One region of the Aquamicrobium lusatiense genome, then DNA from elsewhere that is predicted to be linked to it. Evidence: predicted binding sites of a transcription regulator. Region 1 holds the regulator's gene; the other holds the start of a gene.
The links. Region 1 encodes HrcA, which represses chaperone genes, less so after heat shock. Its sites were predicted from a motif close to GTTAGCACTCNCNNNNNGNGAGTGCTAAC; they were not measured.

Region 1 (8,474 bases):
CCAGCGCGGCCAGCCATTCGCTGTAATGGCCGCGCCGATAGGCGGCCTTGCGGCGATTGTCCTTGCGTCGATTGTCGTTGGGTCGGGGGGCCGGAGCGTCAGCCACCGCCGCCCTCCTTCAGGGCAAGAAGGCGACGGTAAAGCTCCTGCTTGGGCTGGCCGGTCATGCGGGCCGCTTCAGCGGCTGCCTTCGAAGCCGGCATTTCAGCCGCAAGGCCGATGAGAAGCGCATCCACATCGGCCGGCGCCGCATCCTCATCCGCAGCGGGACCGACGCAAATGACGACCTCCCCCTTCGGCGTGTCGGCGGCGGCATAGTGAGCCGCGAGTTCGCCAAGGGTTCCGTGGCGGGCTTCCTCGAAAGTCTTGGTCAGTTCACGGCATACCGCTGCCCGCCGTTCCGCCCCCAGCACCTGCGCCATCGCATCGAGCGTATCCGCCACGCGGCGCGGTGATTCGAAGAAGATCAGCGTCGCCGGCACCGCCTGCCACTGCTCCAGCCGCGTACGCTTCTGGCCTGCCTTGACCGGCAAAAAACCCGCGAACAGGAAGGCATCCGAAGGCAGGCCGGAGACGGTGAGGGCCGCGAGCGCCGCCGACGGTCCCGGTATGGGCACGACGCGCAGGCCGCGCTCCAATGCCTCGCCGACCAGCCGGTAGCCCGGATCGGAGACCAGCGGCGTGCCGGCATCGGAAATCAACGCGACGCTTTTGCCTTCCTCCAGCGCCGCCATCAGCCGGGGGCCTGCCTCAGCCGCGTTGTGCTCGTGATAGGCTGTCGTGCGGCGGCGGATGCCGTAGCGCTCCAGCAAAACGCGCGACACGCGCGTGTCCTCGCAGGCAAGCACATCGGCAGCCGCCAGCGTTTCCAGCGCTCGGATGGTGATGTCGGCCAGATTACCGATTGGCGTCGCCACCAGATAGAGCGCCGGCTCCAGCGGCCGGGCCGGAAATTCGGCCTGTCCGATCAGGAAGGAGCGTCTCGAAGTCCCGGAATCCATGCCATGTCCTTTTTCAGAAAGACGGTTTGGCATGGCTTGCGCGCCTTGCAAAGCCCGTGCCACAAGCCGCCACAACCAAAGCCCGCGGAAAGACATCCATGACAGCCTCCCTCCCCGCGATTTCCGATCTGCGCGATCAGCCGGAGTTTGCCGAAATCATCGCCGATCGCGTCTGGCAGGCATGGTGGCGCGAACAGGGCGTCGCCCTCTCCGAGATCGAGGCCATGGTGCACGAATGCATGGATGGACAGGACATCCCGCTTTCGCTGGTTGCCCATGAAGGTCCGGATTTCTACGGCTGCGCGCATCTGATCGCCAGCGACCTCGATGAGCGCCCGCAATACACGCCATGGGTTGCCGCCGTCTGGGTCGAGCCAAAGGCGCGCAAGGGCGGGCTCGGCGCGAAGCTCGTGCTCGCCGCCGTCGAGCAGGGGTTTTCGCGAGGTTTCGACACGGTCTATCTCTGTGCCGAACCACATCTGGCGTCCTTCTACGAAAAAATGGGATGGCGCTGCACCGAGAAACGCGTCGCCGACCTCAGCGTCTTCTCGATCTCGCGCTGAGCGGTTTTTCGCCTAACGATAGGCGACCAGAACGGCACCGGCCGCGATGAGCATGACACCCAGCCAGTTGGCGAGCGACAGGCGCTCGCCCAGAAAGATCACGCCGAACACGGCCACCAGAACGACGCTCAGCTTGTCGATGGGCGCGACCTGCGCCGCCTGCCCGAGCTTCAGGGCCCGGAAATAGCACAGCCACGAGGCGCCCGTCGCCAGACCCGACAGCGCGAGAAATATGTAGGTTCTGCCCGAAATGGAGCCGAGCGGCTGCGCCTGCCCGGTCGCCATGACGATCGCGGCGATGACCAGCAGGATGACCGCCGTACGGATCAGCGTGGCAAAGTCGGAATTGACGTTTTCAACGCCCACCTTGGCGAAGATGGCGGTAAGGGCCGCGAAACCGGCCGAAAGCAGCGCCCAGAACTGCCACGAGGAAAAGGAAAGGTTCATGCAATGCCCCGCCGGATTGTGGGCCGCCATACTGGATCGGCGGCCGGCGAAAGGAAAGTCTTCAGAGCTCCGGCGATACTCTATCGATAATTCAGATCGTCCTTTGTGCTTCCGTATGGACGCACAAAGGACGATCTGCAGCAGCGGGCGTTCTGACGAACGCTGCTCCGGCTTGTTTTCGTTGGCCGCATTTGTGCGACGTCAGACGATTCCGCCTGACTGCGAAATGCTCTACCGCGCCAGTTCCGCCACCAGCGAGTTCAGCACGATCATGCCGGAGGGCGTGGCGCGCAGGCCTGAATTGCCCACCGGGGCGACAAGTCCCTCCTCCTGCAAAATGGACAGCTGGCGGCGCGGCAGCGTGCGCCCTGACAGGGTCTCGAAGCGAGCGAGGTCGATGCCCTCGACCAGACGCAACCCCATCATCAGGAATTCGTCGGCCTCTTCCTCGCGGGTCAGCCGCTCGCCATCCACGGTGCCGTGGCCCTGCCGCTCCACCAGTTCCGCCCAAGTCTCGGGATGCCTTTCGGCGATGGTGACGATGCGCGTGCCGTCTTCCACGAAGCGGCCGTGCGCGCCGGGACCAATGCCGACATATTCGCCATAGCGCCAATAAACGAGGTTGTGCCGGCTTTCCGCTCCGGGGCGCGCGTGGTTCGACACCTCATAGGCCGGCAGGCCGCGCGCGGCGGTGACTTCCTGCGTGAGCTGATAGAGATCGGCGGCGAGATCGGGCACCGGCATCTCGAATTTGCGGGCCGCATGGAGCTTGTGGAAGGCGGTGCCTTCCTCGATGGTGAGCTGATAGAGCGACAGATGATCGGCGGCATGGCCGATCGCCTCGTTCAGTTCCGCCTCCCACGCCTCCGGTGTCTGGCCGGGCCGCGCATAGATGAGATCGAAGGACAGGCGCGGGAAGATCTCGCGCGCCAGCCTGATCGCATGGAGCGCCTCGGAAACGTCATGCAAACGGCCGAGGAAACGCAGATCGGCGTCATTGAGCGCCTGCACGCCCAGCGAGACGCGGTTGACGCCGGCTGCGCGATAGCCGCGAAAACGCTCCGCCTCGACCGAGGACGGATTGGCCTCCAGCGTCACCTCTATGCCGGCGGGAACCGTCCAGTTACGGGCGACCTCCCCCAATATCGCGTCCACGGTTGCTGGGTCCATCAGCGAGGGCGTGCCGCCGCCGATGAAGATCGACGTCACCTCGCGAGGGCCGGTGCGTGCCCGCATCGATGCCATTTCGGTGGCGAAGGCGCGCACGAAACGCTGCTGATCGACCTTCTGATGGCGCACATGGCTGTTGAAGTCGCAATAAGGGCACTTGGCCGCGCAGAACGGCCAGTGGAGGTAAACCCCGAAACCGGGAGAGCGATCCAGCGTCACGCCACTCCCAATCGTGCTCGGGCGAACTTCTGGAAGGCGCGAGCACGGTGCGACAGCGCGTCGGGCGCACCGGGCTTCCAGCCGTGCTTCTGCTCGGCACTCATCTCGCCGAAGGTCCTTTCATAGCCATCCGGCAGAAAGACCGGATCATAACCGAACCCCAGTTCGCCGCGCGGCGGCCACACCAGATGGCCTTCCACCTCGCCGCGATAATATTCCGCCTCGCCATCGGGAAAGGCAAGGCAGATCACGGCAACGAAACGGCCTGTGCGCTGCTGCGGCTCCACCGCGCCCGCCTTCTGCATGGCGGCTTCGGCCTTTTCCATGGCCATGCCGAAATCGCGCTTGCCATCCGGCTTTTCGGCCCAGTTGGCGGTGTAGACGCCCGGATCGCCGTCCAGCGCGTCGATGCACAGGCCGGAATCGTCTGAAAGAGCGGGCAGGCCGGTAGCACTGGCCGCCGCGAAAGCCTTGATATAGGCGTTTTCCTCGAAGGTGGTGCCCGTTTCATCCGGCTCGGGCAGACCGAATTCGCGCGCCGACTTCGCCTCGAAGCCGAAAGGCGCCATCAGGTCGGCAAATTCGCGCAGCTTGCCTTCATTATGGCTGGCGACGACGATCTTCTTGTCCAAAGGATGCATTACAGGCCCCAGATACGCGGTTCGGCGAATTCCAGCGAATTGCCGGAAGGGTCGCGGATATAGATGGAACGGCCACCTTGAGGCCACTCGAAATCGGCTTCGATGGCAATGCCCGCCGCTTCCAGCCGGCTCTTCCACGCGTCGATCTCATCGGCGCTGGCGGCAAAGCACAGATGCCCCTGCCCTGTCGTGCCGTGCGGCGGCACCGGCAGCCGCACATCGGGCGCGGGCGGCTCAATCGTCGCCCCGGCATTGAACAAAAGCACCACGCCCTGCCCGCAGCGGAAGAACACATGCCGCCCCTCCACCTTCGCAATCCGTTCCAGACCCAGCACGTCACCATAGAAAGCCTCGGCGGCAGCAAGATCGGTCACGTAGAGCGCAGATTCAAGGACGGCAGCGGGCTTCATGGCATCAGAGCTTTCAGGCGACGGCCAGCTTCTGCAACTCGACCAGCCGGGCGATGCCGTTGCGGGCAAGTCCCATCAGCTCGGCGAACTGCGCGTCGGTGAAGGGCTCGCCCTCGGCGGTGCCCTGGATCTCGACGATGCCGCCCTTGCCGGTCATGACGAAATTGGCATCGGTGCCGGCGGCGGAATCCTCCAGATAATCGAGGTCGATGACCGGCTGGCCATCATGGATGCCGCAGGAGATGGCGGCGACGTGATCCTTCAGCACCCGCTGCACATTCACCATCTGGCGCGCTTCCATCCAGCGCAGGCAATCGTGGAGGGCGATCCATGCGCCGGTGATCGAGGCCGTGCGCGTGCCGCCATCGGCCTGAAGCACATCGCAGTCGATGGTGATCTGCTGCTCGCCCAGCGCCTGCATGTCGACGACGGCGCGCAGCGACCGGCCGATGAGACGCTGGATTTCCTGCGTGCGCCCGCCCTGCTTGCCGGCAGAAGCCTCGCGGCGCATGCGCTCGCCGGTCGAACGCGGCAGCATGCCATATTCGGCCGTCACCCAGCCCTTGCCGGAATTGCGCATCCAGCCTGGCACCCGCTCTTCGAGGCTTGCGGTGCACAGAACGTGGGTATCGCCAAATTTCACGAGGCAGGAGCCTTCGGCGTGCTTTGAAAAGCCGCGCTCGAAGGAGATGGCGCGCATTTCGTCTGGCTGGCGTTTGGAGGGGCGCATGTCGTGTCTTTCCAATCCTGTGATTTTGCGGGCTTGTAGCCCTCCACGGCTGCTTGCGCAAAGGAAAACGGCTTGCTTGCACTGGCGCCCGCCGCGTCTATATCCTTTGTATAGAGGTACGACATGACAAAGCACAGTTCAGCCCCGACACCGCCGGTTCCCGCATCGCAGTGGCAGTCGCTGGATACGCGCTCGCGCGAGATCTTCCGGCGTCTCGTCGATTCCTACCTGAAGGACGGCGAGCCGGTGGGTTCGCGCAGCCTGTCGCGCATTCTGCCCTCGACATTGTCGCCGGCCACGATCCGCAACGTGATGAGCGATCTGGAGCATCTGGGCCTGATCTACGCGCCGCATGTCTCGGCCGGGCGCCTGCCGACGCAGGCGGGCCTGCGCTTCTTCGTCGATGCCTTCATGGAGATCGGCGACCTCGGCGACGAGGAACGGCGCAGCATCGAGACACAGATCAAGGCTTCGGGCAACGACACTTCTCTCGAACACATGCTGACGGAGGCGAGCCAGCTCCTGTCCGGCATGTCGCGCGGGGCAGGCGTCGTGCTGGCGGCCAAGAGCGAGGCGGCGCTCAAGCACATCGAGTTCATCCAGCTTGAGCCGACAAAGGCGCTGACCGTGCTGGTCTCGCAGAACGGCGATGTGGAAAACCGCATCATCGACCTGCCGGCGGGCGTCACCGTCTCGCAACTGCACGAGGCTTCCAACTTCCTCAACGCCCACATCCGCGGGCGCACGCTGGCCGAGGCGCGCACTGAAATCTCGCGCATCAAGGAAGAAACGCGCGCGGCCCTCGATTCGCTGTCACAAGCGCTGGTGGAAAAGGGGCTGGCGGTGTGGGCGGGAGCCGAAAGCGACCTGCCGGCGCGGCTGATCGTGCGCGGCCGGGCGAATCTTCTGGAAAACATCACCGCGCAGGCGGACATGGAACTGCTCAAGAACCTGTTCGACGACCTTGAGACGCAGGACGGCCTGCTGCAATTGCTCAACCTCGCCGAAGAGGGACCCGGCGTGCGCATCTTCATCGGCTCGGAGAACAAGCTGTTCTCGCTGTCAGGATCGTCGCTGGTGGTGGCGCCCTATCGCGACGCAGAAGCGCGCGTGGTGGGCGCGCTCGGCGTCATCGGCCCGACGCGGCTCAACTATGCCCGCATCGTGCCGATGGTCGACTACACCGCACAGCTCGTGTCGCGGATGCTGCGCTGAAAAAGGCGCGCCACATCACGTCCTCGTGTGATGCATCGCCGCGCCCGCTTTCCTAAAGTGCCGCCTGACGGGCCGACAGCGGAAGGAGGACGGCATGATCCACCTCATGAAACGGGTCGCGGCGGCTTCGGTCCTGCTGGCGGGTACTGCCGCGGTGGCGCAGGAAACCGGCGCGACGCTGACCGGCGAAGCGGCGTTCGGCGGCTGGCGGGACGACAGGCCGGGCATTCGGCGGCATTTCACGCCGCAGGACCTTCCCGCTCCCTTTGCGACAGAGTCCACCTCCAACAGCGCGCGGCGGGTCAGCCCGCCGGAAAATGTCAGCCCCCAACTGCCAAAGGGCTTTTCCGCACACATGATCGCTTCCGGCCTCGGCGGGCCGCGTATCGTGCGCGTGGCCCCGAATGGCGACATATTCGTTGCCGAATCCGGCGCCGATCAGGTGTCGGTCTACCGTCTTGAAGACGGCAGCGCGAAGCCTGTGCAAAACTCCGTCTTTGCCGGCGGGCTGAACCAGCCCTACGGCATCGCCTTTCATCCCGCCGCCGATCCGCAATGGGTTTATGTCGCCAACACCGACAGCGTCGTTCGCTTCCCTTACAAAAGCGGCGACCTCGAAGCCTCTTCCGAACCCGAGGTCATCGTTGCCGAGCTTCCTTCCGGAGGCCACTGGACCCGCGACCTCGCCTTCTCCGCGGACGGCGAAACGCTCTACGTCTCGGTCGGCTCGCAATCGAATGTCGCCTCCGGCATGGGCGAGGCGCCCGGAGGGCTGGACGCATGGCGAAGCGCGCAGCCGATCGGCGCAGGCTGGGGTTCCGAAACCGACCGCGCCACGGTGCTCGCCTTCGACGCGGATGGCGCGAACCAGCGAATCGCTGCGACGGGACTGCGCAATTGTTCGGGACTGGCATTGCAGCCGGCCACGAACGCGTTGTGGTGTGCCGTCAACGAGCGCGACGGCCTGGGCGATAACCTGCCCTTCGACTATGCGACAAGCGTAAGCGAAGGCGCATTCTACGGCTGGCCGTGGTACTATATCGGCGATCACGAGGACCCGCGCCATGCCGGCTCAAGGCCCGACCTCGCCGACAAGGTGACGGTGCCGGACGTGCTGATCCAGGCGCATTCCGCGCCGCTCGGCATCGCCTTCTACGAAGGCGACCAGTTCCCTGCCGCCTATCGCGGAGATGCCTTCGTTGCCCTGCACGGCTCATGGAACCGGGGCCTGATAACGGGCTACAAGGTGGTGCGCCTGCTGTTTGACAATGGCCGGCCGACGGGTGCCTATGAGGACTTCATGACCGGCTTCGTCCTCTCCGACGGCTCCGTGTGGGGACGGCCGGTCGGGGTCGCGATTGCCCGCGACGGCGCCCTGATCGTCAGCGAGGACGGCAGCGGCACGCTGTGGCGCATCGCCTATCAGGGGAGCCGGTAAAACGGCTCCGCTTCCGGACGACCTGCTTCAGGCCAGACGATCCGGGATCATGCGGCCCGGAATCACGCGGCGTGGTGCAGATATCGGGCGCTGGGCAGGATGGTCAGCGGCTGCAACTCCCCTGCCCCCACCTTGCCGAACAGCAGGCGACGCTCGGTTTCGGTCGAGCGGAAGAAGGGGAAGCGCGCATAGTAGCGCTCGCGGTTCTCGATGGCGTTCGTGCGGAACAACACCACCTTGTTGAACACGCCTGGATAGCCGCGCGGCTCGCTGATCTGTTCCGAATTGTAGATGCGCCGATAGAAGCCGGCATGGTCTTCCCGCACCGTGGAAAGCCCGTATGGCGCATTGAAATAGATGCAGGCCATGCCCGCCAGCCGCAGCGTCACGTAGATCAGATGCGGATATGCGCGTGCCAGTTCCGGATCGGAGGCAAAACGGCTCATGCACACGAAGGTGTCGCCGGCTTCCAGCATGGGGCGCACGATGTCCCCGAAGGCCTGAACAGAGGGCGATATCGGCGTTTCGAGCGTGACGTGATGGATGCGCATGGTGGAAACCAGATTCTGGTCCACATAGACACCGAACCGATAGACGTTCGGAGCATCGTCCAGTTCATCGATGATCGTGCGCCGATCCG
Region 2 (8,474 bases), on a different contig from region 1:
GCCATGAGCTTCGGCTCGCTGTCGGCCAACGCCATCCTTGCCCTCAACACCGGGGCCCGCAAGGGCGGCTTCGCCCACGACACCGGGGAAGGCAGCATCAGCCGCTATCACCGTCAGGGCGGCGGCGACCTCATCTGCCAGATCGCTTCCGGCTATTTCGGTTGCCGCAACGACGACGGCAGCTTCTCGCCCGAGAAATTCAGGGTGCTGGCCGCCGATCCGCAGATCAAAATGATCGAGATCAAGCTGAGCCAGGGCGCCAAGCCCGGCCATGGCGGCATGCTGCCGGCCTCCAAGATCTCGCCGGAAATCGCCGAGGCGCGTGGCATTCCCATGGGCGTGGACTGCGTTTCCCCGGCCGCCCACAGCACCTTCTCCACGCCCATCGGCCTGATGCAGTTCATCGATCAGCTCCGCACCCTTTCCGACGGCAAGCCGGTCGGCTTCAAGCTGTGCATCGGCCACCGGCGCGAATTCATGAGCATGGTCAAGGCCATGCTGGATACCGGCATCATGCCCGACTTCATCGTCGTCGACGGCGCGGAAGGCGGCACGGGCGCTGCCCCGGTGGAGTTCGCCAACCGCGTCGGCATGCCGATGCTGGAGGCGCTGACCTTCGTGCACAATACGCTGAGGGGCGCCGGCATCCGCGACGAGATCAGGATCGGTGCGGCCGGCAAGATCATCACCGCCTTCGACATCGCGCGCACGCTGGCGCTGGGGGCCGACTGGTGCAATGCCGCGCGCGGCTTCATGTTCGCCATCGGCTGCATTCAGGCGCAGGCCTGCCACACCAATTGCTGCCCGGTCGGCATCGCCACCCAGGACAAGGGACGCCAGCGGGCCATCGACGTGGGCGACAAGAGCGAGCGCGTGGCCCGTTTCCACCGCAACACCATGAAGGCGCTGGGCGAGATCGCCGGTGCCGCCGGCCTCACCAATCCGAGCGACTTCATGCCCTACCACTTCATGTTCCGGCAGAAGGACAACGAGTTCCTCGACGGCAACGAGGCCTACCCCTATCTGCCGGAAGGCTTTCTGGTGGCGGGCAAGGAAATTCCCGAGCTTTCCGAATGGTACAGCCGCTGGGACCGCGCCAACGCGCAATCCTTCGCGCCGCCGGAAATCCCGCACGGGCCGTTCCAGAGACGCCGGGCAGCCTGATCCCTCTCCGCGAAACGAAAAGACCCCGCCGGCCGGCGGGGTCTTTCTTTCGTGTGCCCGATGCACCGGGCCGGCAGCCCGGTCGCGTTCAAGAATCCCGGCTGCCGGCGGCGGAAACCTGCTTCGCCGAAAGGAACATCAGCGTCGAGGCAACCGTGCGGCGGTCCCAGCCGGCCTGTTCGGCCCGGTCGAGAAGGTCTTCCAGCAGTGGCAGGAATACCTTCCGGCATTCCGTTTCATGCGCCAGAAACGCACCGGCCGGCTGCGTTGGCGGGGGAACGTGGTCTGAAAGCTGCATTGTCGTCACATCGTCCTGCGACCCGTCGTTGACGGCCCGCCCCCTTTTTCAGGGGAAGCGGGCCTTTCACGACCGGATCAGAAGTCCATGCCTCCGGCGGGCATTGCCGGGGCGGCTTCCTTCTTCGGCTTCTCGGCGATCATGGCCTCGGTGGTGACCAGCAGGCCGGCGACCGAAGCCGCATCCTGAAGCGCCGTGCGCACCACCTTGGCCGGGTCGATCACGCCCTGCGCGAACAGGTCGCCATAGTCACCGGTCTGGGCGTTCCAGCCATAGGAGAACTCCGGCTTCTCGCGCAGCTTGCCGACGATGATGGACCCTTCCGCACCGGCATTCTCAGCGATCTGGCGCACCGGCGCCTCGATGGCCCGGCGCACGATCTCCACGCCGTGCTTCTGGTCCTCGTTGTCGATCTTCACGCCGTCCAGCGCCTTCGCGGCGCGCAGCAGGGCAACGCCGCCGCCGGGCAGGATGCCCTCCTCGACGGCCGCGCGCGTGGCGTGCAGCGCATCGTCGACGCGGTCCTTCTTTTCCTTCACCTCCACTTCCGTGGAGCCGCCGACGCGGATGACGGCAACGCCGCCGGCGAGCTTCGCCAGCCGCTCCTGAAGCTTCTCGCGGTCGTAGTCGGAGGTCGTTTCCTCAATCTGGGCCTTGATCTGCTTCACCCGGCCTTCGATCTCCTCCTTCCTGCCGGACCCGTCGATGATGGTGGTGTTTTCCTTCTCGATGACGATCTTCTTCGCGCGGCCGAGCATCTCCAGAGTGACGTTTTCCAGCTTGATGCCGAGATCCTCGCTGATCGCGGTGCCGCCGGTGAGGATGGCGATGTCTTCCAGCATGGCCTTGCGGCGATCGCCGAAGCCCGGCGCCTTGACGGCGGCGATCTTCAGGCCACCGCGCAGCTTGTTGACGACCAGCGTGGCCAGTGCCTCGCCCTCCACATCCTCGGCGATGATGAGCAGCGGCTTGCCTGATTTGACCACCGCTTCGAGCACGGGCAGCAGGGCCTGAAGGTTGGACAGCTTCTTCTCATGGATGAGCACATAGGGCTCTTCCAGTTCCACCCGCATCTTCTCCTGATTGGTGATGAAGTATGGCGACAGATAACCGCGGTCGAACTGCATGCCTTCCACGACTTCCAGCCCGGTCTCGGCGGTCTTGGCTTCCTCGACGGTGATGACGCCCTCGTTGCCGACCTTCTGCATGGCCTCGGCCAGGAAGCGGCCGATTTCGGTGTCGCCATTGGCCGAGATGGTGCCGACCTGCGCGATCTCGTCGTTCTTCGTGATCTTGCGGGCATTGGCCTTCAGTTCGGCGACCACCGCATCCACGGCCCTGTCAATGCCGCGCTTCAGGTCCATCGGGTTCATGCCGGAGGCGACGGCCTTCGCGCCTTCCCTGACGATGGCCTGCGCCAGAACGGTGGCGGTGGTGGTGCCGTCGCCGGCGAGATCGTTGGTCTTGGAGGCGACCTCGCGCACCATCTGTGCGCCCATGTTCTCGAACTTGTCCTCAAGCTCGATTTCCTTGGCGACGGAAACGCCGTCCTTGGTGATGCGCGGCGCGCCGAACGACTTGTCGATCACCACATTGCGGCCCTTGGGACCGAGGGTGACCTTCACCGCATTGGCGAGAATGTCGACGCCGCGCAGCATCTTCTCGCGGGCTTCGGTGCTGAATCTGACTTCCTTGGCAGCCATTGGATCACTCCTTCATTAGGCAGCTTACTTTGACTGGTTGATGGGGACTGGTTGATGGGACTGGCTGATGCCGGAAGAAGCCGTCAGGCGGCCTTCTTCACGGCGGCGGTCTCCTCGATCACGCCCATCACGTCGCTTTCCTTCATGATCAGCAGGTCCTCGCCCTTGAGCCTGATCTCGGTGCCGGACCATTTGCCGAACAGGATGCGGTTGCCAACCTTGACGTCGAGTTCGACCAGCCTGCCGTTTTCGTCACGGGCGCCGGGACCGACGGCGATGACCTCGCCTTCCTGCGGCTTTTCCTTCGCGGTGTCGGGGATGATGATGCCGCCGGCCGTCTTTTCGTCGGCCTCGATGCGGCGCACCAGAATGCGGTCATGCAGGGGACGGAACGTCATGTCTTTGTTCTCCTCTCACGGACAAACGGACTGCACCGTTCCACCCGGATCGTGCGAAGCGGAACGGCACGCGCGACCCTTTCCGGCGTCGCGCGGCTATCGATCTGGTTTCTCGGATTTCGGGTTTCAAGAGGTGTCGGCAAAAATTTTGGCACTCGCAGCACATGATTGCTAGTGCTATGAAATCACGATGTTTTTTACACCGGCAAAGCTTTTCGATCTTGAATTTGAACGATGATCGGCCACACTGTGAAGGCGTGGGTGGAATGGTGCCGGCGGCAGCGCGCAAGGGAGGTTACGAAACAGGCCCGCCTTCATCCCAGCGTCACCCGCATCCGACCGTCGCCTTGCGACCGGGGCAGGCGCGGTCCGGACACGCACTCCCAGACAGGCATCCCCGGACATGCGCAAGGATGTACCAATGGCAACCACGGCACGCAGCGATTTCCAGCTCCAGATGATGGGCTACGGCCTGACCACGGCCGAAATCCATTACCATCTGCCCGATCACCCTTCCCTGCTCCAGCTCTATATCTGGCAGGAATATGACCTGGCCCCGCATTTCCCCGAGCTGAAGAGCTTCCTCGATTACTGGGCGCGGGAACTGGATGGCCCGCTGCATTCGGTGCGGGTTGCCCATCGCCACCTGATCACGCCCGCCGAGTGGCGCGCGGTGGACAGGGAGATCTCCATTCACTGAGGGCCGACCCCGAAGCGCGATCACCGAGGGCTCTCCCCTGATGCGGCGCGAACCTGCCGCGACCGGCACGCCGGATCGCCGACATGAGCAGCCCATATCGTCCACATTGCCCGCTGGCCGGTCCAGCGGGCAATATGCTTAGGTCCACGCCATCTCCTTCCCGTTGACGCCGCATATGTAAGAGATAATTCTAATCATGCGGAGATCCGCAGGATTTCATCCCTGTATGAGGGTCCGGGCTTGCAGGAGAATGCCGCCAATTCCGGACGCTGCCGGACTTCGTGATCCATTGGGCATCGTGCTACCGGGCATCGATCCACTTCCTCAACGCGTTCTGGCGGAGCAGAAAATGAACATTATTTCCCTTTCCCGGCGCACCCTTTTCAAGGGTTCGGCACTTCTGCTGGCCTCCACCGCCCTGCCCCGGTTCACCTTCGCCCAGAGTGGCAGCCGCCTCGTCGTCGCCGCCGATTCCGAGCCGCGCAACCTCAACCCGGCCATCGTCGCCTCGAACGGCGTGTTCTTCATTTCCTCCAAGGTCATCGAGCCGCTGGCCGAAGCCTCGTTCGATGGAGGGGGCGATGGCGAGGGCGGGCTCGCACCGCGCCTCGCCACTTCGTGGGAAGGCTCGGACGACGGGCTTTCGGCCACGTTCAAACTGCGCGAGGGCGTGAAGTGGCATGACGGCCAGCCCTTCACCTCGGCCGACGTCGCCTTTTCCGCGCTTCAGGTGTGGAAGCCGCTGCAAAACCTCGGCCGGCTGGTGTTCGCCAATCTCGAAGCCGTCGACACGCCGGACGACCACACCGCCGTGTTCCGCTTTGCGAAGCCGACTCCGTTCCAGCTCATCCGCAACGCGCTGCCGGTGGTGTCGAGCGTGGTGGCGAAGCACATCTTCGAGGGCGAGGCCGACATTGCCGCCAGCGAGGCCAACAACAAGCTCGTCGGCACCGGCCCGTTCCGCTTCGCCGAGCACCGTCCGGGCGAATATTACCGGCTGGAGCGCAACCCCGACTACTGGGGCGAAGGCGAGCCGAAGCTGGACGAGATCATCTTCCGGGTGCTGCCCGACCGCGCGGCGGCGGCCGGCGCGCTGGAAGCTGGCGAAATCCAGCTTGCCGCCTTCAGCCAGGTGCCGCTGACCGACCTCGACCGCATCTCGAAAGTGCCGGGCATCGAGGTCTATTCCAAGGGGTATGAGGCGCTGACCTACCAGCTTGGCGTGGAGATCAATCACCGCCGCGCGGAACTGGCCAACGTCAGGGTGCGGCAGGCCATCGCGCACGCCATCGATCGCGATTTCGTGGTGCGCACCATCTTCCTCGGCTATGCGGAGACGGCCACCGGCATCGTGCCGAAGAACGCGCCCGAATTCTACAATGGCGACGTGCCGCTCCATCCGTTCGACGTGGACAAGGCCAACGCCCTGCTCGACGAGGCCGGCTATCCGCGCAAGGACGGCGGCGCCCGCTTCGCGCTGCGCCTGCTGCCCGCGCCCTACTTCACCGAGACGCGCCAGTTCGGCGACTATCTGCGGCAGGCGCTGGCCGCTGTGGGCATCGACGCCACGGTGGTCAACAACGATGCCGCCGCGCACCAGAAGGCGGTCTACACCGACCACGATTTCGACCTCGCCGTCGCGCCCACCGTGTTCCGCGGCGATCCGGCCATATCCACCACCATTCTGGTGCGCTCCGGCACACCGGCCGGCGTGCCCTTCTCCAATCAGGGCGGCTACGAGAACAAGGAGATCGACGCGCTGATCGACAAGGCCGGCGAGACGGTCGACACCGCCGCGCGCACCGCGCTTTACAAGCAGCTTCAGGTGCTGGTGGCTGAAGACCTGCCGATCATCAACGTTGCCGACTGGGGCTTCATCACCGTGGCAAGCTCACAGGTGAAGAACGTGTCCAACAATCCGCGCTGGGCGGTTTCCAGCTGGGCCGACACCGAACTGGACGCGTGACAGGTCACGGCCTGCCCCGCCGGACCATTTTGGGCGGGGCATGGAATTTCGATGGTCGCGCATGAAGCACCCCTGCCCTTACCCCTCCACAACGGGCCGACCTCTCGCAATTCCCTCTCTCGCGGGAAGGGATCAGTGGCGGAGGGATGCTGCGGGCCGCTGCCGCCGAAACCCGAACCGATCCGGGGCAGCCGGCGTTCTGACGAACGCAGCGCCGGTGCTCCAGCTTGTTTTCCGTGGTGGCATTCGTGCCACGTCAGGCGATTCCGTCTGCCTGCGAAATGCTCTAGAGTCTGACGCATGAACCGTGCGCTTCGCCTTCTCCGGCGCAGGCTGATCAGCAGCATTCCGGTGCTGCTGATCGTCATCGTCGGGGCCTTCTTCCTGCTGGAGCTTGCGCCCGGCGATGCTGCGGACGCTTATCTTCTGTCCATCGGCGGCGGCGATCCGGCGCTGGTGCAGGCGCTGCGCCAGAGCTATGGCCTCGAAGGCTCCACCCTGTCGCGGCTGTGGCTCTATCTCACTTCGCTCGCCCGGTTCGATCTCGGCTGGTCCGTCACCTTCAACCGGCCGATCGCGGGGCTGATCGCGGAGCGGTTGCCCAACACGCTGTGGCTGATGGTCGGCGCGGTCGGGCTTTCCTTCACCGCCGGCTCGCTGCTCGGCATCGTTGCCGGCTCGAAACCGGGAAGCTGGCGCGACCGGCTGCTCTCCACCGGCTCGCTGGCGCTTTATGCGGTGCCGAGCTTCTGGCTCGGCCTCGTGCTGATCGTGCTGTTTTCCGTGCAACTGCGCTGGTTCCCGACCTCAGGCATCGAGACCATCGCGTCGGGCAAGCAAGGACTGGCGCGGGCGCGCGACATCGCATGGCATCTGGCCCTGCCGGTGGCAGCGCTCGGCCTGATCTATCTCGCCCTGTTTTTGCGCATGATGCGCGCCGGCATGGCAGAGGCCTGGCGGCAGGATTATGCGCTGGCAGCCCGGGCGCGGGGCATCGGCCCGGCCCGCATCGCCGTGTTCCACATTGCCCGCAACGCGCTGTTGCCGCTCGTCACCATGCTGGGCCTGCACGCCGCCTCGATGCTGGGCGGCTCCGTCGTCATCGAAAGCGTCTTCGCCATTCCCGGCTTCGGGCGGCTGGCGCAGGAGGCCGTGGCCGGGCGCGACGCGCCGCTGCTCACCGGCATCATCCTCGTCAGCGCCGTGCTGGTCATTCTGGTGAACCTCGCCGTCGACATGGCCTATGCCTTTCTCGACCCGCGCGTCGGCGCGAACGAGGTGGTGGCATGAGCGCCATAAAACGCCTCTTGCGGTCTCCCGCCGGCGTGGCCGGTCTGGTGCTGCTGGCCCTGCTGGTGCTGGCCGCACTCAGCGCGCCGCTTCTTTTCCCCGGCGATCCGCTGGCGATTGCCGGCCCGCCGCTGACGCCGCCCTTCACCGATCCGGCCTTTCCGCTCGGCACTGACCGGCTCGGCCGCAACGTGCTGGCCGGGCTGTTCCATGGCGCGCAGGCTTCGCTGGCCGTTGGGCTGGCGGCTGCCGCCGTCTCCATCATTTTCGGCGCGCTGGTCGGCACGATAGCGGGTTTTGCCGGCGGGCTGGTGGACGAGGCGCTGATGCGCGTCGTGGACGCTTTCCAGACCGTGCCGGGCTTTCTTCTGGCGCTGGCCTTCGTCAGCGTTTCGGGCGCGTCCCTGCCCGTGGTCATCCTCGCCGTCGCGCTCGGCGCATGGACCGGTCCCGCCCGGCTGGCGCGCGCCGAGGTGCTGTCGATCCGCGAGCGCGACTATGTGGCGGCGGCCCGCGTCATCGGCATGCATCCGGCCGAAATCGCGCTGCGCGAAGTGCTGCCCAACGCTTTGCCGCCGGTGCTGGCGCTGGCGGCGGTGATCGTCGGCAACGCGGTGCTGATCGAATCCGCGCTCTCCTTCCTCGGCCTCGGCGATCCCAACATCGTCACCTGGGGCTCGATGATCGCGGAGGGGCGCAACGTGCTGCGCTCCGCGCCCTTCCTGTCCATCGTGCCGGGCGTCGGCCTCGTCGTCACCGTGCTCGGCGTCTATCTGCTGGCTGAAGGGCTTTCCGATGCGCTGGCGAGCAGAAAGGCGCGGCCATGATGAGCGATGTGCTGGCCAGCCTGCGCGGGCTCACCGTGACCTATGGCAGCGGGGAAAGCGCGCATGTCGCACTTCACGGCCTCGACCTCGACATTCTCAAAGGCGAGCGGCTGGCCGTCATCGGCGAA

Region 2: HNR59_RS16765 (co-chaperone GroES) is a predicted target of HrcA. The motif match lies at 3,711-3,739, and genes of this name have one in related genera.

The regions. Positions count from the first base shown of each region.
Region 1 is NZ_JACHEU010000001.1:1,478,877-1,487,350, reverse strand. Features, by position in the region: gene HNR59_RS07105 (YraN family protein) at 1-106, opposite strand, end outside; gene rsmI (16S rRNA (cytidine(1402)-2'-O)-methyltransferase) at 99-1,001, opposite strand; gene HNR59_RS07095 (GNAT family N-acetyltransferase) at 1,100-1,564, shown strand; gene HNR59_RS07090 (EamA family transporter) at 1,577-2,011, opposite strand; gene hemW (radical SAM family heme chaperone HemW) at 2,243-3,400, opposite strand; gene rdgB (RdgB/HAM1 family non-canonical purine NTP pyrophosphatase) at 3,397-4,041, opposite strand; gene HNR59_RS07075 (VOC family protein) at 4,041-4,451, opposite strand; gene rph (ribonuclease PH) at 4,465-5,181, opposite strand; gene hrcA (heat-inducible transcriptional repressor HrcA) at 5,305-6,396, shown strand; gene HNR59_RS07060 (PQQ-dependent sugar dehydrogenase) at 6,491-7,834, shown strand; gene HNR59_RS07055 (N-acyl amino acid synthase FeeM domain-containing protein) at 7,897-8,474, opposite strand, start outside.
Region 2 is NZ_JACHEU010000003.1:242,234-250,707, forward strand. Features, by position in the region: gene HNR59_RS16750 (FMN-binding glutamate synthase family protein) at 1-1,164, shown strand, start outside; gene HNR59_RS16755 (hypothetical protein) at 1,253-1,462, opposite strand; gene groL (chaperonin GroEL) at 1,540-3,165, opposite strand; gene HNR59_RS16765 (co-chaperone GroES) at 3,249-3,563, opposite strand; gene HNR59_RS16770 (usg protein) at 3,985-4,263, shown strand; gene HNR59_RS16775 (ABC transporter substrate-binding protein) at 4,613-6,229, shown strand; gene HNR59_RS16780 (ABC transporter permease) at 6,530-7,519, shown strand; gene HNR59_RS16785 (ABC transporter permease) at 7,516-8,346, shown strand; gene HNR59_RS16790 (ATP-binding cassette domain-containing protein) at 8,346-8,474, shown strand, end outside.